DNA from 3 places in the Streptomyces sp. NPDC003943 genome. Region 1 is predicted to be linked to each of the others. Evidence: riboswitches for the same ligand, from Rfam matches in the RefSeq annotation. Region 1 holds a riboswitch; each other region holds the start of a gene.

Region 1 (7,096 bases):
CTCGGTGAGGACGGCCAGCTCGGCGTCCGTCAGCTTCAGCTCGGTGGCGGCGAGGAGCGCCGGGAGCTGCTCGACCGTGCGGGCCGAGGCGATCGGGGCGACGACGGTAGGACGAGCGGCCAGCCAGGCGAGGGCGACCGAGGCGACCTCGGCGTCATGCGCCTCGGCGACGGCGTCCAGGGCCGCGAGCACCTTCCGGCCGCGCTCGGTGTCCAGGTGCTTGGCAGCGCCGGCGGCCCGGACGCTGGAGACGGCGACGCCGGGGCGGTACTTGCCGGTGAGGAAGCCGGCGGCGAGACCGAAGTACGGGACGGCCGCGAGCCCGGCCTGCTCGGCGGTCTCCAGGAGCGGGCCCTCGTAGGTGTCGCGGGAGACCAGGTTGTAGTGCGGCTGGAGGGCGACATAGCGGGCGAGACCCTCGGCCTCGGCGAAGTCGAGGGAGGCGCGCAGCCGCTCCGGGGAGATGTTGGAGGCGGCGACGGCCCGCACCTTGCCGTCCTTCACCAGCTGGTCGAGGGCGGTGACGATCTCCTCCACGGGCACGGACTCGTCGTCGAAGTGCGTGTAGTAGAGGTCGATGTAATCGGTGCCGAGGCGGCGCAGCGACTCCTCGGCGCCGGCCTTGATGGTGGGCGCGCTCAAGCCCTTGTAGCGGGAGTGGGCACCGACCTTGGTGGCGACGAGGACGTCGGAGCGGTTGCCGCGGGAGGCGAGCCAGCGGCCGATGACCGTCTCGGACTCGCCGCCCTCGTGGCCCTCGACCCACTCCGAGTAGACGTCGGCGGTGTCGACGAAGTTGCCGCCGGCGGCCGCGTAGGCGTCGAGGACGGCGAAGGACTGCGCCTCGTCGGCGCTCCAGCCGAAGACGTTGCCGCCAAGGGCGAGCGGGAAGACGTGCAGATCGGAAGAGCCCAGCTGGCGAAGAGAGGTCATGGGGTGATCAACCCTCCGCACCGCCGGGCCTATTCCGGTCGGCTGCCGGTCGGCTGCCGGTCGGCCGGTCCTGAAGGGCCCGGCTCAGTAGTCGAGGCCCTTGGAGCGCAGCCAGGCGCCCGGGTCCATGCGGTCGCCGGAGGCGGTGTGGATCTCCAGGTGGAGGTGGGGGCCCGTGACATTGCCGGTGGCGCCGACGCGGCCGATGGTGTCGGCGGTGGAGACGGACTGGCCGACGGCGACCGTCATGGAGGAGAGGTGGCAGTACCAGACCTCGGTGCCGTCCTCGAGCTCCAGGACGATCCGGTAGCCGTAGGAGCCGGACCAGCCGGCCGACTTCACGGTGCCGCTGTGGACGGCCTTGACCGGGGTGCCGGTGGGGGCGGCGAAGTCCAGGCCGGTGTGGTAGCCGGAGGACCACATCGAGCCGGCCTCGCCGTAGGTGGAGGTGATCGTGTACGAGGAGGTGGGCAGGGAGTAGCTGGCGGCGAGCTTGGCCAGGCGCTCGGCCTCGGCCTTCGCCGCGGCCTCCTCCTCCGCCTTCTTCTTCGCCTCGGCGGCCGCCTGCTCCGCCGCGTCGGCCTTGGCCGCGGCCTCGGCGGCCGCCTTCTCGGCGGCGGCCTTCTCCGCCGTCGCCTTCTCGGCGGCGTCGGCGGCGGCCTGCTGCTGCTCGGCCTGCTGGAGGATGCGGGCGCGCAGGGCCTCGCCGGCGTCGGCCGACGTCTGCGTCGTGGCGCCGGCGCCCTCGTCCTCGGCGGTGGTGTAGGTGAGGGCGGTGAGCGGCTGGGTGTTGCCGTTTCCGGCGGAGTCGGTGTGGGCGTCGTGGCCGATCAGCTCGCCGACGCCGGGGAGTTCGCTCGCGTCGGGCAGGTCGACGTCCGGCAGGTCCGGCAGGGAGATCGCGACCGGCGGCTTCTGCTGGGCGGTGGCGAGACCGCCGGCGCCGACGGCGGCGATGACGCCGACGCCGAGGACGGTGGAGGAGCGGGCGAAGTTGGAGCGCTGCTTGACCACGCGGTGGCGCCCGCCGGAACGGCTCTGGGCCCGCAGGGAGTCCTCGGTGGGGTTCCACTCCTCGGCCGCCCCGTCCGTGCCGCCCGCGCCAGGGGCGTCGTAGGAGGCGAAGGGGGTATGCGGAGCGGGGGTGTTGGAGGCCACGGAGGCGCTCTCCTTTCCTTCCTTCTCGCCTACCGGGTTAGCTGACGGGTTCGGAGCAGGAAGGTCTCCTACGGACGTGCCGCACGGGTGCGGCGGGGCCCGATTCACCCCAAGTGGTGGTTCCCCGGTTCCCTTGCGGGATTCGGCGCGTGCGCACGGTGCCGCCTCTTGCGACGGCTGGGACGACCGCGCTGCGTTATCGAACGTTAATAGACACGGGCACCCGATTCCAAGCCGTCCCCCTTGATCATTCGCTGAATTGGGAGGGAATCGCCCGAGTTGAGCCCCCTTCAGAAGCGGCCGGAATCACAGCAACTATCTGACGTTACGTCAATTGTTATCGGAGGGAGACCTGTCGACTACACCCCGTCATGAACCCTCCGCGTCCGTCGTCGGCAGCCCGGGCGGGACGGCCGGCGGGCCCACCGGCGGCACCACCGGCATCGTCCGCCGCCGCTCCGGCTGCCCCACCGCCGGCCGGCTCACCGCGAGCAGCGCCATGTCGTCCGTCGAGCCCCCGCCCGTGTGCCGGCGCACGTCCGCCACGAGCGCGTCGAGCAGCTCCTCCGGCCCCGGGAAGATCCGCCCCGCCAGCCGCGCCCCCGGGTCGTAGAAGACCCCGGCCGCGTCCCGCGCCTCCGACAGGCCGTCCGTGTAGAACAGCAGCGTCGCGCCCGGCGGAAAAGGCGACTCGTCGGCCCGGTCCGGCCACACCCCGAGGTCCCCCATCCCCAGCGGCAGCGCCGCCTCGCCCGGCCGCAGCGGCGTCACGCCCCCGTCCTCGTACAGCAGCAGCGGCTCGGGATGGCCGCGGTTCACCACCCGTACGAGCCGCTCCCCGCCCCGCGACGCACGCGGGATCTCGGCGAGGACCGCCGTCGTGAACCCCTCGAAGGCGTCGAGGCCCTCTCGCCGAACGCCCTCCCGGGCCAGCGCCCGTTCGAGCCGCGACGCGACCCCCTCCAGGCTCGCCTCCTGCTCGGCCGCCTCCCGGAAGGCGCCGATGACGACCGCGACCGCCTCCACCGCGTCGAGCCCCTTGCCGCGCACGTCACCGACCACGAGCCGCACCCCGTGCGGGGTGTCCTGCACCGCGAAGAGATCGCCGCCGATGAACGCGTCCGCCCGCGCCGCCTCGTACCGGGCCGCGACCCGCAGGCCGCCGATCCGCTCGGCGGGCGCCGGAAGCACCGCCTTCTGCGCGGTCTCCGCGATCTCCCGCGCCGAGGCGAGCCGTTCGCCGCTGCGCCGCACCACCCGGTTGATCAGCAGGCCGAGCGCCGCGACCGTCACGACGGTCAGCGTCTCCGTGAACGAGGGGATGGTGTCGGCGGTCCGGTTGTAGAGGTGCAGGCCGATGCTCGCGAGCACGGCGGCGACGCCGGTGAGCAGCGTCGTCAGGGTCGAGAAGAAGGGCGCGGCGATCAGCGGCGCCGCCGAGTACAGCGGCGCCGCCGTGAAGGTGGACGGGGTCGCCAGGTCGTAGAGCACCCCGCCCACGATCAGCAGCGGCGGCAGCGCACGGAGGAACCGCCGGCTGCCCCGGTACGCGCCGGGGTCACCCCTGGGGGTGTCGCCCCGCCCGCGCCGCGCCGCCGCTCGCGCCACCCTGTGCTCCCTGGTCCCGGTTGCGGGCGGCGGACGGTATCCGCGCCCTCCCCAGGGTGCGGTCACCCCCCGCGGCTCGGCGACTCCTCCTCGGCCGGTTGGCTTACGGCGAGCCGCCCGCTCCGCGCGAGCGCCGCCATGGCCGCCGCGCACCCGAGCCCGACCGCGCACAGCACCAGCCAGGGCGCCGCCGACCAGCCCGTCACATCGAGCAGGGCGCCCGTGCCCAGGTTCCCGAGCGTGATGCCGATCCCGCAGACGGTGTTGTAGAGCCCGTAGTGGGTGGCGACCCAGCGCCCCCGGGACAGGGCCACGACCGTGTCCATCTCGTACGGGTAGAGCACCGCGTTCGCCACCGCCAGGACCGCCGCGCACGCCAGCAGCGCCCACACCGAGCGGCCGAGCGCCGCCGGCACCAGGAACGCCGCGCCCATCAGCGCGAGCCCGAGCACCAGGCACCGCTCGCGCGACAGCCGCGCCTTGCACCAGGCGGTGATCCGCAGCTGCCCGGCCAGCGCGACCAGCGCCGACACCACGAACAGGGCCGTGGTCGCCGCCGTGCCGTCCGCCGCGAGCGGCAGCGCCAGATAGACCTGGAACGACAGCACGTACGAGCCGGTCATGGCCAGCGAGAACAGCCAGAAGGTGCGGTTGCCGAGCACCGACCGGAACTGGCCCCGCGCCTGCCCCTCCAGGGCCGGCTCCGCCGCCTTGTGCCGTACGGGCAGATGGCGGAGCTGTACGAGGGTGAGGCCGGCGAACAGCACCGCCGCCACCACGCACGTCAGCCGGAACGACACCCCGGTCAGCGCCACCCCGACGAGCGGCCCGAGCAGGATGCCCGCCTGGTAGTACGCGTTGAACAGCGCGAACGCCTGCACGCGCCGCTCCTCGCCCGCCTCCGCCGCCAGAAAGGCCCGCACCGCCGGGTTGAACAGCGCGCCCGCCAGCCCCGTCGCGAGCGAGGCGGCGATCAGCCACGGCAGCGACTGCGCGAACGCGAGCGCGCCGAAGCCGACCGTCCGCAGCGCGCACCCGGCGACGATCAGCGGTTTGAAGCCGAGCCGGTCGGCGAGCGCGCCGCCGACCAGGAACATGCCCTGCTGCGACAGGTTCCGCGCGCCGAGCACGAGCCCGACCGCCCAGGCCGCCATGCCGAGGCCGTCGGCCAGATGCGCCGCCAGGTACGGCATCAGCATGTAGAAGCCGAGGTTGATGGTGAGCTGGTTGAGGAAGAGCAGCCGCACGGCCGGTTCGAAGCCGCGGCTCTGCTTCCAGATCCCGGCCCGGCGCCCCAGGGTGGTCGTGCTCAACGGACCGGCTCCTCGCGCGTCAGCACCCGGCGGGTCCAGCCGGTGACCGGCTCCCCCTCCGCGTACGCCTCCGGCTCCTCCCGTACGGGACCGTCGAGCAGCCCGTGCGCCGCGCAGTACTCGTCGTTGAAGACGGTGTCGAAGTAGCGCTGCGGCCCGTCGGGGAAGACGGCCGCGATCCGGGTGCCGCGCGGCCGGGTCCGGGCCAGCCAGCCCGCGACCAGCGCGACCGCGCCCACGCTCCAGCCGCCGGTCGCGAACTGCCGGGCGGCGAGCCGGCGCGCGGCCCGCACCGAATCCGCCGGCGCCACCCAGTGGACCTCGTCGAAGGCGGCGTGGTCGACGTTGGCCGGGTGGATGGAGGAGCCGAGGCCGCGCATCAGGCGCGGGCCGGCCGGCAGGCCGAAGACGGTGGAGTTGACCGAGTCGACGCCGACGAGTTCGAGCGCGGGGCTGCTGGTGGCGCGCAGCGCGCGGGAGATGCCGGCCGAGTGGCCACCGGTGCCGACCGCGCAGACCAGCACGTCGATCCGGTCCAGCTGCTCGGACAGCTCGGCGGCGAGCCCGCCGTACGCCTGCTGGTTGTCGGGGTTCCCGTACTGGTTCGGCCACCACGCCCCGGGGAGGGCGAGCAGCAGCTCGGCGACCCGGTCCATCCGGGCCTGCTGCCAGCCGCCGGCCGGGGACGGCTCGGGCACGACGTGGACCCGGGCGCCGTGCGCGATGAGCATCCGCTCGACGATCGGCTCCAGACCGGGGTCGGTGACGACGTGCACCGGGTGCCCGTGCAGGATCCCGGCGAGCGCGAGACCGAGCCCGAGCGTGCCGGACGTCGACTCGACGATCGGGGCGCCGGGCCGCAGCTCACCGCGGCGTCGGGCCTGCTCGACCATGTAGAGCGCGGCGCGGTCCTTGATGCCGCCGAAGTTGAAGCCTTCGAGCTTGGCCCAGTAGCCGTCGTCCATCCACAGCACGGGGGTGTTGCCGACGGTCTGCCCGGCGACGGTGAGGAGGTTGGCGGGGTGTGTCATGGGGGGTCGCGTCCCTTGGAGTGAGTGCGCCCGCGTGCGCGGCCTGCGCGGGGTGCGCGGCCTGGGCGGCGCGCGGGCATGCGGAAGGAGCCGGAGGTCGTGTGCGTGTACGCGACGGCGTACGGCACCCGGCTCAGTTCCGGTCCACTCCGAGGGCGACGAGCAGACCGCCCGGATCGGGGCCGGGTCCCGCCCTGCTGCGGACACAGCGCGCGTGCGGGTGCTCGGGGAAGACCTCGTCGTGCGGGACGAGGACGGCGCCGCCGGCGCGGGGCGCGGAGAACTGCGTCCCCGTGGCCTGCGCGGGCAGATGCGCGTCGAACGACCAGCCCTCGCCCGACCGCTCGCAGCCGTGCGAGGGAAGCGGCGCGGTGAGGCTGGTTCCGGTGATTCCCGTGGTTCCGCTGATTCCCGTGGTTCCGGCCGCTCCGGTGGCGAGGGGCGGTGTGTGGCCGTGGGCGCCGTGGCAGACCCCCGCGATGAGCGCGAACAGCGCGAACAGGAGCAGGACGGCGGGCGCCCGCCGTCCTGTCCTGCGCCATCGGGTCACACTGCGGTCACTCATGGTGCGCGTGACGTTACGGGGCGCAAGGGGACCATGCAAAAGGGCGGACGCGGTTTTGGCCACCGTTTACCGGATCCCGGGTCCCGGATCTTGGATCTTGGATCTTGGATCTTGGATCCCGGGTCCAGGGTCTTGGAGCTTGGAGCTTGGATCTTGGATCCAGGGGCTCGGCCCTACAGGTTCCGCTCCGCGAACACGGCCATCGCGTCGCGTACGAGCACCGCCGTGCCCTCCCCGTGCTTGTCGTAGTTCTTCGTGAAGCGCGGGTCGTCCACGTACATCCGGCCGAGCTCGATCACGTACTCCTTCGCCGGCGCGGGCCCGGTCGGCGCGGCCGACAGCCAGTCGTACTGCCGCCGCGCGATCGCCTGCACCTCGTCGCAGTCGGGCGCGAGACCCCGCCCGGCCGCGGCGCCGAAGTCGCGGGCGATACCGGCCTGCTCGTCCTGGAACGCCTTCTTCTCGGCCTCGCCGAGCGAGCGCCACCA
Region 2 (7,096 bases), on a different contig from region 1:
ACGTGGCCGGCTTCGTCGTCGAGCCCATCCAGGGCAAGGGGGTGCAGGAGGCGCCGCCCGGCTTCCTGCGTGCCGCCCAGGATCTCCTGCACCGGCACGGCGCGCTGCTGATCGCCGACGAGGTGCAGACCGGCCTCGGCCGCACCGGCGACTTCTACGCGTACCAGCACGAGGACGGCGTGGAGCCCGACCTGGTGTGCGTCGCCAAGGCGCTCTCCGGCGGCTACGTGCCGGTCGGCGCCACCCTCGGCAAGGACTGGATCTTCAAGAAGGTCTACTCCTCGATGGACCGGGTCCTGGTCCACTCGGCCAGCTTCGGCTCCAACGCGCAGGCCATGGCCGCCGGGCTCGCCGTACTCGCGGTCATGGAGGCCGAGGACACCGTCGCGCACGTCCGCCGGATGGGTGACCTGCTCGCCTCCCGGCTGCGCGAGCTCGTACCGCGCTACGAGCTGCTGAAGGAGATCCGCGGCCGCGGACTGATGATCGGCGTCGAGTTCGGCCGGCCGTCCTCGCTGGGCCTGCGCAGCCGCTGGACCATGCTCCAGGCGGCCCGCAAGGGACTCTTCGCCCAGATGGTCGTGGTGCCGCTGCTCCAGCGCCACCACATCCTGACCCAGGTGTCCGGCGACCACCTGGAGGTGATCAAGCTCATCCCGCCGCTGATCGTCGACGAGACGGACGTCGACCGCTTCGTGACCGCCTTCACGGCCGTCATGGACGACGCCCACGGGGGCGGCGGACTGATGTGGGACTTCGGAAAGACGCTGGTCAAGCAGGCCGTGGCCCAGCGCTGAACGGGCACTGACCGGATCGCGTCGAGCGGGGTTTGCCTCTGAGGCAAGAAAGTTGCCTCAGAGGCACAAGCCTGGCGCAATGGACACATGGACCACGTCACCGACGCCGTACCGGACGTCGCCCCCCAGCTGCGGGCCCTGCGCCGGCGGCGCGGGCTCACCCTGGAGGCGGCCGCCCAGCGCGCCGGACTCTCACCGGCCCATCTGTCGAGGCTCGAGACGGGGAACCGGCAGCCCTCGCTGCCGATGCTGCTCGCGCTCTCCCGTATCTACGGTACGACGGTCTCCGAGCTGCTCGGCGAGGCGCCGCCGGAGCGCGACCCGGTCGTCCGGGCCGGGCGCTCCGAGCCGGTCGAGGCGGACGGCTGGATCTACCGCCAGGCCGGCGGCGCCGGGCGCGCCCTGCAGTGCCTGCGGGTCCACGTCCCGTACGCCACCCGCGCCGACATCGTGCGCGTCCACCCCGGCGAGGAGTGGATCCACGTCCTGGAAGGCAGGGTGCGGCTCGCGCTCGGCGAGGCGGTGCACGTCCTCGATCCCGGGGACAGCGCCCACTTCGACTCGCTCACCCCGCACCGGATCGGTGCCGCCACCCAGGCCGGGACGGAGCTGCTGTTCGTCCACACCCTGATGCAGAGCCCCGTCGCCGAGCTGTGCCTCGGCGACGGGACCCCGCACCGCCGCTAGGTCTAGAAAGGACCGACATGTCCGAGAAGTCCGTACCGGTCACCGGCGAGGAGCGCGGTGAGGGCAAGTTCCCCAAGGGCCTGGTGCTCCGGCTCTTCGCCTATCTGGTCGCCGGCCATCTCTTCGCCGCCTTCCTCTACCTGCTCTTCGCGATGGGGGCGAAGTAGCGGGACCGGAACCGCGGACCCTACGCCTCCGTGAGCATCCGCTCGCGCAGCCGCTCCCGGGTCTCCGGGGCCAGCTTCAGGCCCTCGGCGAGATAGGCGTCCACCGAGCCCCAGGTCGCCTCGATCGCCTCGAAGGCGGCCTGCAGGTACTCCACCCGCGCGTCGAAGAGCGGCGCGAGCAGCTCCATCACCTCCGGCGACATGGCGTCCGGGGCGGTGGAGCTGCGCTGCACCTTGTAGCGGCGGTGCGGGGCGTTGGACTTCAGGTAGTCCGCCTCGATCGCCTCCCGCTCGACGCCGAGCGCGAGCAGGGATATCGCGATCGCCAGACCCGCGCGGTCCTTGCCGGCCGCGCAGTGCATCAGGACCGGGACGCTGTCCTCGGCCATCGCGTGCAGGATCCGGCTGTGCTCAGCCGTCTTCTCGACAATCATCTTCCGGTACGAACCGGACATCCGGGCCGCGGCCTTGCCGTCCGCCAGGAGCTCGCGCAGCTGCGCCAGGTCGCCCGTGCGCACCAGCTTCCAGAACTCCTTGCCGTCGGCCGGATCGCTCAGCGGGATGTTCACGTTCCGTGTCCCCGGAAGGTCCACGTCCGGTCCCTCGACCTTCCGGTCCGCGTCGTTGCGGAAGTCGAACACCGTGTGCAGGGCCAGGGTGGTGAGGAACGCGGTGTCCTCCGGGGTGGCGTGCGCCAGGTGACCGCTGCGGAAGAGGCGCCCGGGGCGCACCTCCCGGCCGTCCGTGGTCGGCAGCCCGCCCAGGTCACGGAAGTTGCGTACGCCGGCGAGCTCGGGCTCGGTGGTCGCTTGCGTCAAGGTTGCTCCTGGTCTCTCGAGATCGGCTCCTGGGGCAATCATCCAGGGTCGACCGCCCCCGGCATACCCCCTCGGGCGGGAATGGGCGATCTGTCCGTATTGCGGGTTTGGTGATAACGCGCCCTGGTTGCAGGGGAGATGGGAATCGGAGCGTGAGCAGCGTCATAAACGTGACGGACCGTGGCTGATCGTCTTTTTCAAATTCCCTCGCGGAAAGGGAAATCGAGGGTCCGTCATCGACGCAGGGTGACCGGAATTCCGGCCGGATATCGCTCGATCAAGAGTGGCCGAAAAACCGTGGCTTGTTCCCGTCGACCCGGCTCGTCTAGCGTCGCGCTCAATCCGGACGGACCGCCGAATCCTGCCGCCGCCCGGAATCCGCACCCATCCGTGTCAGGCAGGAGCGGGGGACCCAGGTACTTTGCCGATCCCTCGATGCAGCACCCACGAAGGACGGCTCGGGGTGAAGCCGCGACCACGCGGCCGGACATCTCCAGTCCGAACCCGACAGCTCACCTCGCAGGCGACGGAGAGGAACTCGCCATGCCCGCGAAGGGTAAGCACCGCCGTCCCAAGGCCAACCCGATCAGCCGCGGGTTCGTCGCCGCCGGCGCGGGTGGCGCCGTCGTCGCGCTCCCGCTGATCGGCGCGACCGGCGCCCACGCCGCCGAGCAGGCCGCCCCGACCGTGACGCCCCAGCGGGTCGCCGCCGTGGCCCCCGCCGCCGTCACTCCCGCCGCCGTCACTCCCGCCCAGGCCCACGCCGCCGCCCCGGTCTCGTACACCGTGGTCCGCGGCGACTACCTGTCGAAGATCGCCACCGACCACCACCTGGCCGGCGGCTGGCACAAGCTCTACCGCGACAACCGCCAGGTCATCGGCGAGAACCCCTCGCTGATCCTGCCCGGCATGAAGCTGACCCTCGGCGCCAAGAGCCACGCCAAGGCCCACCCGGCGAAGGCCCACCCGGCGAAGGCCCACGCGGCCAAGGCCGGCGGCGAGCAGCGCGCCTCGCGCAGCGCCGAGCGCTCCGCCGCGACCACCTCCGCTCCGGCCGCCGCCCCGGCTTCGGCCGCGACGACCTCCTCCTCCGGCTGGGTCGTCCCGCTCAACGGCGGCATCTCCACCCCGTACAAGCAGCCGGGCTCCATGTGGTCCTCCGGCTACCACACGGGCGTCGACTTCATCGCCGACACCGGCACGGCCGTCCACGCCGTCGGCCCCGGCACCGTCTACTCCGCCGGCTGGGGCGGCGCCTACGGCAACCAGATCGTCATCCAGCACGCCGACGGCACCTTCTCCCAGTACGGCCACCTCTCCTCGATCTCGGTGAGCGCCGGCCAGACCGTCACCGGCGGCCAGGTGATCGGCCTCTCCGGCTCGACCGGCAACTCCACCGGCCCGCACCTCCACTTCGAGATGCGCACCGGGCCGGACTACGGCTCCGACATCGACCCGCTGGCCGCGCTGCGCCAGCACGGCGTCAACATCTGACGCCGCTGACGAAACGTCAGTGACGAGGCCCCGGCACGAGCACGTGCCGGGGCCTCGCTTATTCCTCATTGGCGCGATCTTTACCAGGTGGCATATGTCACCCGCCGTCAACCCCTCCTTACGGTCGCGTAGGTCACATCCATAAGGGAAAGATGAGTTCCCGTGGCAGACGATTCGAGATCACGAGACAAGAACGCATTCGGGTCGTACGCGGCGATCGGTGACAGCTTCACCGAGGGCGTGGGAGACCCCGGGCCCGACGGGAATTTCGTCGGCTGGGCGGACCGATTCGCGGTCCTGCTCGCCGACCAGCTGCCTGAGCACGACGCCTTCCGCTACGCCAACCTGGCCGTACGGGGGCGCCTTCTCGACCAGATCGTCACGGAACAGGTCCCACGGGCGAAGGAACTCGCCCCGGACCTGGTGACCTTCTGCGCCGGGGGCAACGACATCATCCGCCCCGGGACCGACCCCGACGACGTCGCCGAGCGTTTCGAGCGCGCCGTCGCCGACCTGACCTCCGCCGTCGGCACCGTCATGGTGACGACCGGCTTCGACACCAAGGAAGTGGCGCTCCTCAAGCACCTGCGCGGCAAGATCGCCACGTACAACGGGCACGTCCGGGCCATCGCCGACCGCTACGGCTGCCCCGTGCTCGACCTGTGGTCGCTCAGGTCCGTCCAGGACCGCCGCGCCTGGGACGAGGACCGGCTGCACCTCTCGCCCGAGGGCCACACCCGGGTCGCGCTGCGCGCCGCCCAGGTCCTCGGCCTGCCGGTGCCGGCCGACCCGGAGCAGCCGTGGCCGCCGCTGCCGCCGCGGGGCGCCCTCGAGGTCACCAAGGACGACATCCACTGGGCCAAGGAGCACCTGGTCCCGTGGATCGGGCGCCGGCTGCGCGGCGAGAGCTCCGGCGACCACGTCGAGGCCAAGCGCCCCGACCTGCTGCCGCTCTGATGCCGCTGCAGACGCCCCTCTAGGGGGCGTCCCGCCATGCCGTGTTCGCCGGGACGCGTTCCAGGACGCCCCCGGCGAACACGTCGTACAGCGGCAGCGTCTCCAGATGGACGTAGCCGATGTGGCAGTCGCACCGCGCGAGCGGGCAGGCCCGGGGGCGCAGCGCGGCGCGGTACGAGCCGTCGTAGAGGTTGCCGAGCTCGGCGCGGACGAAGTGGCAGCGCCGCACCGTCCCGTCGCCGTCCACCGAGACGACCGACTCGCCCGTGCGGCACGGCAGCCCGGCCGAGCGGTGCGGATGGCGGCTGTACGGGAAGAGCGGGTCGAGCGCCGTCCAGTCGGCGGCCTCCGCGTCGGTGTAGGTGTGGCCCTCGGCCGCGTTCACCCACAGATAGACCTCGTCCGGCAGCTCGGCGCGCAGCCGGCGGGCGTGCTCGCGGTGCTCGGGCAGCCCGACGACGCCGACGCTGAAGCGGATGCCGCGCGCCGCGAGCGTCCGGCACTTGCCGAGGAAACGCTCGTACGGCGTCTGCCCGGGGTGGTAGGTGCACCACAGGGCCACCGTCTCCGGGTCGGCCTCCGCCAGCCACTCCGTGCGGCAGCTCAGATTGGTCTGGATCGCCACCCGCTCCACGTGCGGCAGCCGGGACAGCTCGACGATCGTGCGCCGGTACCAGGACCGCACCAGGCCCTCGCCCCACGGCGTGAACAGGATCCGCAGCCGGTCCCCGGTCTGCCCGGCGGCCCAGCCGGCGAAGCGCTCCAGGGCCGCCCGGTCGGCCCGCAGCTGTTCCGTGCTGTCGCGCCGCTTGGCGAACGGGCAGTAAGGACAGTCGTAGTCGCAGGAGGCGAGCGGCCCCCGGTAGAGCAGGGTCAGGTCCATGCCGTGCGTCCCCCGGTCACTTCGTCTCGTACGCGGCCATCGCCGCCCGGACCGCCGGCGAGAACAGCTCCGGTCCGAGCCCGTCCGAGTGCGCCAGGCCCTCGGGCGAGAGCCGCAGCAGCCCGGCCGGGGCGCCGGTGTCCAGCCAGCCCCACTTCTCGAAGCGGGCCAGCTCGTCGGCGAAGTCCTCGAACGGCGAGCCGCCGAACCGGGCCGTGTAGTCGGCGAGCGGCATGCCCTCGGCCTGGAGCAGCGACTGGAGCAGATGGCGGCGACGCGCCTCGGCCGCGTCGACCCGGCGGCCCACCTCGGCCCTGGAGAAGTCCACCGTGCCCGTGTACGCGTCGATGATCCGGCGGATCTCCGGCATGCCGACCGCGTAGTCGAAGGAGTAGTGCAGCGCCGAGGTGTACGAGCGGGCGCCGCAGCCCAGGCCGATCATGCCGTCCGTCTGGCAGGCGTAGTCGTCGGGACCGAGCGGCGGGGCGTCGGCGCGCCGGAACATGCGCATCGACACCTGCGCGTAGCCGTGGGCGAGGAGATGGTCCCGGCCGTGCCGGTAGAGCCGCAGCCGCCGCTCGTCCCACTCCCGGTCGGCCGCCGCCGGGTCCTGCGCGCGGCCGAGGCCGGTGAGCGGACGCACGTACAGCGGATACAGATAGAGCTCCTCGGGCCGCCAGGCCAGCGCGGCGTCGAGCGAGCGGCGCCAGGACTCCTCGGTCTGGCCGTCGATCCCGTAGATCAGGTCGATGTTGAGGACCGGCACGCCGGTGTCGCGGATCCGGCCGAGGGCCGCCTCGACGTCGGCCCGGCGCTGCGGGCGCACGGCGGCCCTGGCCTCGGCCTCGACGAAGCTCTGCACGCCGATGCTCAGCCGGGTCGCGCCGCGCTCGGCGAGCACGGCGAGCCGGTCGGCGGTCGCGGTGGCCGGCGAGGTCTCCACGGACAGCGGCACCGCCCGCAGGTCGGCGCCCATGCGCCGCTCGGCGATGTCGCAGAGCCGCTCCAGCTCGCCGGCGGTGAGGAAGGTCGGCGTGCCGCCGCCGAACGCGGCCGTGGCGAACCGCACCGGCGCCGTGTCGCCCAGCGCCTCGCGCACCGCCGTCGCCTGCCGGTCGAGGGCGTCCAGATAGCGGGTGGTCAGCTCGTCCGGGGCGCCGATCCGGGTGAAGAGGTTGCAGAAGCCGCAGCGGACCTCGCAGAACGGGATGTGCGCGTAGAGGGAGAGCGCGTCCTTCGGCTCGTCCGCCCAGAGCGCCGCCAGTGGCGGCCGCTCGGGCAGCGGACGGTACG
Region 3 (7,096 bases), on a different contig from region 1:
CAGGTCAGCCCGTGAAGCTCAGCCCTTGAAGCGCGGGAAGGCGCTGCGGCCGGCGTAGACCGCGGCGTCGTCGAGGATCTCCTCGATGCGCAGCAGCTGGTTGTACTTGGCGACGCGCTCGGAGCGGGCCGGGGCGCCGGTCTTGATCTGGCCGCAGTTGGTGGCGACGGCGAGGTCGGCGATGGTGACGTCCTCGGTCTCGCCGGAGCGGTGGGACATCATGCACTTGAAGCCGTTGCGCTGGGCGAGCTCGACGGCGTCCAGGGTCTCGGTCAGCGAGCCGATCTGGTTGACCTTGACCAGGAGGGCGTTGGCGGTGCCCTCCTCGATGCCGCGGGCGAGGCGCTCCGGGTTGGTGACGAAGAGGTCGTCGCCGACGAGCTGCACCTTGGCGCCGAGCTTCTCGGTGATGACCTTCCAGCCGGCCCAGTCGTCCTCGAACAGCGGGTCCTCGATGGAGACGAGCGGGTACGCGGAGACGAGCTCCTCGTAGTACTCGGTCATCTCGGCGGCCGAGCGGGCCTTGCCCTCGAACTCGTACGAGCCGTCCTTGTAGAACTCGGAGGCGGCCACGTCGAGCGCGAGCGCGACGTCCTTGCCGGGCACGTAGCCGGCCTGCTTGATGGCCTCGAGGATGAGGTCGAGGGCCTCGCGGTTGGAGCCGAGGTTCGGGGCGAAGCCGCCCTCGTCGCCGAGGCCGGTGGACAGACCCTTGTCCCTCAGGACCTTCTTGAGGGTGTGGTAGACCTCGGTGCCCCAGCGCAGGGCCTCGGAGAAGGACTCCGCGCCGATCGGGGCGATCATGAACTCCTGGATGTCCACGTTGGAGTCGGCGTGCGAGCCGCCGTTCAGGATGTTCATCATCGGAACGGGCAGCAGGTGCGCGTTCGGGCCGCCCAGGTAGCGGAAGAGCGGGAGGTCGGACGCCTCGGAGGCGGCGTGCGCGACGGCGAGCGAGACGCCGAGGATGGCGTTGGCGCCGAGCGAGCCCTTGTTCTCGGTCGCGTCCAGGTCGAACATCGCCTGGTCGATCAGGCGCTGCTCGGTGGCGTCGTAGCCGACGAGCTCCGGGCCGATCTGCTCGATGACGGCGAGGACGGCCTTCTCGACGCCCTTGCCGAGGTAGCGGTTGGGGTCCCCGTCGCGGAGCTCAATGGCCTCGAACGCACCAGTGGAGGCACCGGAGGGAACGGCAGCACGGCCGGTGCTGCCGTCGTCGAGGCCGACCTCGACCTCGACGGTGGGGTTGCCTCGGGAGTCCAGGATTTCCCGGGCTACGACGACGTCGATGGACGGCACGAGCATCTCCTTCTGGGATGTGACGCTGGTTGTGACGCATGCGGCAAGGTCTCGTTCGCCTTGCGACAAGAGCCTAACCGGCCCGGGGGCTCCGGCCAGCCGGGCGCCCGCCCCCTGGGACGAAAAAGGACCCAACGGCATGCATTGAGGGACGAAAGACCTCGGTTACCGATCGGTACGAAACGGGCCCGGAGCGCAGGCTCCGGGCCCGTTCCAGGGTCACCGCGGGGGGACAGTCGTCAGGCTCACTTGAGGTGGAGCTGCTGGCCCGGGTAGATCAGGTCGGCGTCCTGGACGATGTTCTTGTTCAGCTGGAACAGCTTCTGCCAGCCACCCTTGACGTGGTGCGTCTGGGCGATCTTGCTCAGCGTGTCGCCGGCCTTGACCTTGTACTCGCCGTCACCCTTGGCGACCTTCTTGCCGGTCGGGGTGGTGACGGTCTTCGCGGCCTTCGGCGCGGTGCGCTTCTCGCTGCGGGTGGTCGGCTGCTCGGCGGCGCGCTGGGTGGTGGTCGTCGGCGCGGCCGGCTTCGGGGCCGGGGCCGGGGCCTCGGCGGAGCCGCCGTCGTACGAGGCGCTGGACAGGCCCACGCCGCAGCTCGGCCAGGCACCCTTGCCCTGGCCCGCCAGGACCTTCTCGGCGACGGCGATCTGCTGCGACTTGGAGGCCAGGTCGGCGCGGGAGGCGTAGGCGGTGCCGCCGTAGGCGGCCCAGGTGGAGTTGGTGAACTGCAGGCCGCCGTAGAAGCCGTTGCCCGTGTTGATGGACCAGTCGCCGCCGGACTCGCACTGGGCGACGGCGTCCCACTCGGAGGCGGTGGCGGCCGAGGCGGTGCCCGCGGTCATCAGCGGGGCGGCGACGGCGACGCCGGCGACACCGGCGAGGGTGACGACGCGGGTGGCCTTGGACGGACGACGGTGTTTGCCCTTGCCGGAAAGCAGCATGGAAGTTCTCCTCACCGACGCCTACGAGGTGAGCTGTCGGGTTCGGGCGAGTGAGTTGCCCGGCCGCGTGTCCTTGCACGCGGCTCCACCCCAAGCCGGTCGTCGGCCGTCTGTCTCAACGGCCGGGGCCGGCACTTACCTTGGGTCCCCCGCTCCTGCCTTCGGCGCTTGCGCGACGACTGTTCCCGGCGTCCGGCGGCAGGATTCGGCGTACCGGTCGGCGGGGCCCGCGGTGGCGAGCGGTCACGACCGTAGACACACCGCCGGGGGAAGTTCAAAGCCCATCAACCCGGAAAAATCGCCCCTACTTGCACTCCGTCAGGTGACGTTTGTGCAGGTGAGGGGCGAAACGCGCAAAGTTTGCGGACGTGACACGGCCGTTCGGCAAGAGAGACTCATGTCTCACTTGCACAGAACCGGACATTCAGTCCCTAACTACCCCTCAGGCGTGGCCTCGGGCGCGGTCTTCCCGAGGCTCAACTCAAGGCTCTGACCAGGGATGATGAGGTCGGGGTCGGTGCCGACCGTCTTCTTGTTGGCGTCGTAGAGCGCGGTCCAGCCGCCGGGCAGGGCGTTCTGCTGTGCAATGTCCGACAGGCTGTCACCCGGCTTGACGGTGTATTCGTCCGTGCTGGGCGTGTTGTCCGTGTTGTCCGTAGCCGTGTCACCGGTCGCGTCGCCGGTCGGAGCGGCATGCCGTCCGGATTCGGACGTACTGTCCGTCTCGCCCGGTTCCTCCGTCGCGGCGTCACCGCGGTGCTTGCCCGTGCCGGCGGGGGCCGTCTCGGACGCACCAGGCGTACCGGACACACCGGACTCATCGGGCGTACCGGAAGTCCCGGGCGTCACGGGAGTGGTGGGCGAGGCGGGCGTGGTCGGCGTGGTCGAGGACGACGGGGCGGCCGGGGTGGTGGGCGCGGCGGGCGTCGTGGCGCTCGACGAGGGCTCGGTGGTCTTCGTGCCCGACTCGGTGGGCAGGCCCTCGGTGCGGTTCGACTCGTGGACGGGCGCCGTGGACTGCGTGGGCGTGGTGGCCGGGCCCGGGTCGACGGCGGGCTTCTTGCCGTCGTTCTTCAGGCCGGCGATCGGCGCGCAGGTGGCCCACTGGGTGTCACCGGCGGCGAGGGCCTTGTCGGCGATCGCGATCTGCTGGGCGCGGCTGGCGAGGTCGGCGCTGGGCGCGTAGGCGAGGCCGCCGTGCCGCTCCCAGCTCTCCTGGGTGAACTGGAGCCCGCCGTAGAGACCGTTGCCGAAGTTGGCGCTCCAGGCGCCGCCCGACTCGCACTCGGCGACCCGGTCCCAGGTCGGTGCGTCGGCGGCGGAGGCGGAGCCGGTGGCGAGCAGCGGCAGCGCCATGGCCGAGCCGGTGACTCCCGCGGCGACGACGATCGCGGGGGCCTGGCGGGGTCTGCGGTGACGTCCGTTCCCGGAGCGCATGCGGAGTGCCTTTCGCGTGACTGCTGAGACTGCGGGTGAACGTAGCGGCATTCGAACGCACGTCACAAGTCGATGCAGCGCAGATCACGCGAAGATCACAGTATTGACGCTCCGTCAGTTCCGGACGGTTTTGTGGGAAGCGCTGAACTCGACCGGAAGCGTGCGCAGGCCACGCATGATGAGCCCGCCGCGCCACCGCAGTTCCGCCGGATCGGCCCCAAGTCGCAGGTCTGGCAGGCGAGTCAGCAGCGTCGCGAGGGCCGTCTGTCCTTCGAGGCGCGCCAGCGGGGCCCCCAGGCAGTAGTGGATGCCGTGCCCGTATCCCAGGTGCTGGTTGTCGCGGCGCGCCAGATCCAGCGTGTCCGGCTCGTCGAAGCGCGCCGGGTCGCGGTCCGCGGCCGCGAGGACCACCAGGACCGGGTCGCCGGCCGGGATGTCCTGGCCGCCGATGGTCAGTGCCTCGGTGGCGAAGCGCCAGGTCGCGAGCTCCACCGGTCCGTCGTACCGCAGCAGCTCCTCGATGCCGGTCTCCAGGAGCGCCGTCTCGCCCGCCGCGATCGACTCCTGGAGGCGGCCGCGCTGCTCGGGGTTGCGGAGCAGGGCGTACACCCCGTTGCCGATCAGGTTGACCGTGGTCTCGAATCCGGCGAAGAGAAGGATGAAGGCCATGGCGGCGGCCTCGTTCTCGGTGAGGTGCTCGCCGTGGTCCGACGCCTTGATCAGCCCGGAGATCAGGTCGTCCCCCGGCTCCTCCCGCTTCTTGTGGATGAGCTCGGCGAGGTAGCCCCGCATCTTCTTCACCGACCGCGCCACCCCGCCGCGCGGCCCGCCGCCGTGCCGGATCATCATCCCGGCCCAGTCGCGGAAGTCGTCCTGGTCCTCGGCCGGCACGCCGAGCATGTCGCAGATCGCGTAGATCGGCAGCGGGAACGCGAACTCGTGGATGAGGTCCGCGCTCCCCCGCTCCACGAAGCCGTCGATGAGCCGGTCGGTCAGCTCCTGCACCCGCGGCGCGAACTCCGCCACCCGGCGCGGCGTGAACGCCTTCGACACCAGCCGGCGCAGCCGGGTGTGGTCCGGCGGGTCGATGTTGAGCAGATGCGTCATCAGCTCGGCCTTGCGCTCGCCCGGAATCCCCGTCTTGCCCTTGGCGTGCGCCGGCTCGTCGTGGTGCGCCGGGTTCTTCGAGAGCCGCTGGTCCGCCAGCGCCTGCCGCGCGTCCGCGTACCGCGTCACCAGCCACGCCTCGACCCCGCTCGGCAGCGTGGCCTTGTGCACGGGCGCGTGCTCGCGCAGCCAGGCGTACGCCGGGTACGGATCGGTGGCGAACTCCCAGGTGAAGAGCTCGGGGGCGGGCGAAGGAGCCGGGGCGGCGCCGGAGGGCGGGACGGGGGACGTACTCACGTCTCCGACCGTACAAGGCCCCTCGGCGCGGCCGCTCGGCGGCAGGCTGCCCGGTGAGCATGGACACGTCTACCCAGGACTCGCCGAACGGCGCGCGTGCGCGGTATCGCGTCGCCTAGATTCAGCACGTGGATGCCCAGTTGCCCCAGTTGCTCAGAAGCTCGTTCGCGGTCGTCGAGAGACGGGCGGAGCACGCCGTCACCTTCTTCTACTCGCACCTCTTCTGGCACAACCCCGGCATGCGCGGGCTGTTCCCCGAGAACCTGGCCCCCCAGCGCGACCGCCTCTTCGCCGCGCTCGCCCATGTGGTGACCCACCTGGAGGACCCCGAGCTCAGCGGCTACCTCGGGCAGCTGGGCCGCGACCACCGCAAGTTCCTGGCCACGCCCGCGCTCTACGCGGCGGTCGGCACCAGCCTGCTCGCCGCCTTCGCGCACACGGCGGGCGCCGCCTGGACGATCGAGGCGGAGAAGGCGTGGACGGAGGCGTACGCCGTGGTCGCGGGGGCGATGCAGGCGGGCGCCGAGGAGTCGGTGCGGGCCGGGCAGCCGGCCTGGTGGGACGCGGACGTGATCGGGCACGAGCGGTACGGGGACGACCTGACGCTGCTGACCCTGCGCCCGCGCCGGCCCTATCCCTACCTCCCCGGGCAGTACGTGAGCGTCAGCACCCTCCACGTCCCGCGGGTCTGGCGCACCTACTCGCTGGCCAACGCGCCCCGCGCCGACGGCACCGTGGAGCTGCACGTCAGCCGCGTCGAGGGCGGTCTGATGAGCACCGCGCTCACCGAGCTGCTCCGCCCGGGCGAGACGCTCCGGCTCTCCGCCCCGGGCGGCGCGCTCACCGCCCGGACCCCGCCCGGCAAGCCCCGCACCTACATAGCGGCGGGCACCGGCTGGGCACCGGTCCGGGCGCTGCTCGAAGAGGCGGCGGTGGACGAGCCGGACCTGGAGGGGCGGCTCTTCGTCGTGGCCCGCGCCAAGGAGTACCTGTACGGGCGGGCCGACGCCGAGCAGTTCCGAGAACGGATACCCGGGCTGCACGTCACCTACATCACCGCGGCCCCGCGCCGCCCCCGCGACCAGGCCACCGAGCGGCTCGTCCAGACGCTGCGCGCGACGGTCAACTGGCCGGCCCACGACGTCTACCTCGCCGGACCGCCCGGCTTCCTCAACGAGGTCGCCGAGGAGCTGGAGGATCTCGGCGCCGCCCCGGACCGGGTCTTCCACGACCGTCTGCCGAACGTGGGCCGCTTCACCACCCGCCCCGGCTCCCGCGCCGAGTGGCTGATCGAGCCGCCCCAGCTCCACTGGCACGACCCGGACGCGCGCGCCCCGCGGACGTACTAGAGCCTGGGGCTACGCCAGCCCCTCCGCCGCGCGGATCGCGTCCCGGTAGATCCGGCCCGCCGCGCGCAGCGCCGCCTCCGGGTCGATCCCGGCGGCCTCCGCCCGCACGGCCAGGGCGAGCAGCTCGTAGCCGATGCCGTCACCGGCCGGCGGCGCCACGTCGAGCCCGGCCGTCCGCACCCGGCCCGCGAGCTTGGCCGCGAGCGCGAGGCCCGGCTGGCCGAGCGGCACCCCGTCCGTCACCGAGTCACGCTGCTTCTCGGCGGCCTTGGTGCGCAGCCAGTGCGCCTTGACGTCCTCGGGCGTCTCGGCCGTCGCGTCGCCGAAGACGTGCGGGTGGCGGTGGATGAGCTTCTCGACGATCGTGCCGGCGACGTCGTCCACGGAGAACGGCTCCTCGGCGTCCTCCTCGGCGATCCGCGCGTGGAAGACGACCTGGAGCAGGACGTCGCCCAGCTCCTCGCGCAGCGCCTCGCGGTCGCCCTCCTCGATGGCCTCGACGAGTTCGTACGCCTCCTCGATGCCGTACTTGGCGAGCCCCTTGTGGGTCTGCTGCGAGGTCCACGGGCACTCGCGGCGGATCCGGTCCATGACCTGGACGAGGTCGAGCAGCCGGGCCCCCGGCAGGTCGTACGAGCCGGGCAGCAGCTCCAGGTCGGGCAT

Evidence for each region. A riboswitch is a leader RNA that binds a small molecule or an ion and turns the genes downstream of it on or off. The one in region 1 is predicted to bind cyclic di-AMP.
Region 2: another riboswitch for cyclic di-AMP. It lies ahead of ACWEV0_RS13180 (M23 family metallopeptidase); the one in region 1 lies ahead of ACWEV0_RS07495 (peptidoglycan DD-metalloendopeptidase family protein).
Region 3: another riboswitch for cyclic di-AMP. It lies ahead of ACWEV0_RS23215 (transglycosylase family protein); the one in region 1 lies ahead of ACWEV0_RS07495 (peptidoglycan DD-metalloendopeptidase family protein).

What each region holds. Positions count from the first base shown of each region.
Region 1 covers NZ_JBSGIW010000012.1:22,130-29,225, forward strand. Annotated here, with positions in the region: gene ACWEV0_RS07490 (aldo/keto reductase) at 1-933, opposite strand, end outside; gene ACWEV0_RS07495 (peptidoglycan DD-metalloendopeptidase family protein) at 1,018-2,091, opposite strand; cyclic di-AMP (ydaO/yuaA leader) riboswitch at 2,104-2,249, opposite strand; gene ACWEV0_RS07500 (PP2C family protein-serine/threonine phosphatase) at 2,461-3,699, opposite strand; gene ACWEV0_RS07505 (MFS transporter) at 3,762-5,012, opposite strand; gene ACWEV0_RS07510 (PLP-dependent cysteine synthase family protein) at 5,009-6,043, opposite strand; gene ACWEV0_RS07515 (hypothetical protein) at 6,177-6,608, opposite strand; gene ACWEV0_RS07520 (MerR family transcriptional regulator) at 6,782-7,096, opposite strand, start outside.
Region 2 covers NZ_JBSGIW010000024.1:44,972-52,067, reverse strand. Annotated here, with positions in the region: gene ACWEV0_RS13200 (aspartate aminotransferase family protein) at 1-797, shown strand, start outside; gene ACWEV0_RS13195 (helix-turn-helix domain-containing protein) at 885-1,484, shown strand; gene ACWEV0_RS13190 (DUF6126 family protein) at 1,502-1,651, shown strand; gene ACWEV0_RS13185 (tyrosine-protein phosphatase) at 1,672-2,511, opposite strand; cyclic di-AMP (ydaO/yuaA leader) riboswitch at 2,841-3,008, shown strand; gene ACWEV0_RS13180 (M23 family metallopeptidase) at 3,013-3,963, shown strand; gene ACWEV0_RS13175 (SGNH/GDSL hydrolase family protein) at 4,126-4,920, shown strand; gene ACWEV0_RS13170 (STM4011 family radical SAM protein) at 4,940-5,803, opposite strand; gene ACWEV0_RS13165 (STM4012 family radical SAM protein) at 5,820-7,096, opposite strand, start outside.
Region 3 covers NZ_JBSGIW010000059.1:27,200-34,295, forward strand. Annotated here, with positions in the region: gene eno (phosphopyruvate hydratase) at 19-1,305, opposite strand; gene ACWEV0_RS23215 (transglycosylase family protein) at 1,545-2,243, opposite strand; cyclic di-AMP (ydaO/yuaA leader) riboswitch at 2,247-2,420, opposite strand; gene ACWEV0_RS23220 (transglycosylase family protein) at 2,679-3,680, opposite strand; gene ACWEV0_RS23225 (cytochrome P450 family protein) at 3,795-5,084, opposite strand; gene ACWEV0_RS23230 (globin domain-containing protein) at 5,213-6,433, shown strand; gene ACWEV0_RS23235 (nucleoside triphosphate pyrophosphohydrolase) at 6,443-7,096, opposite strand, start outside.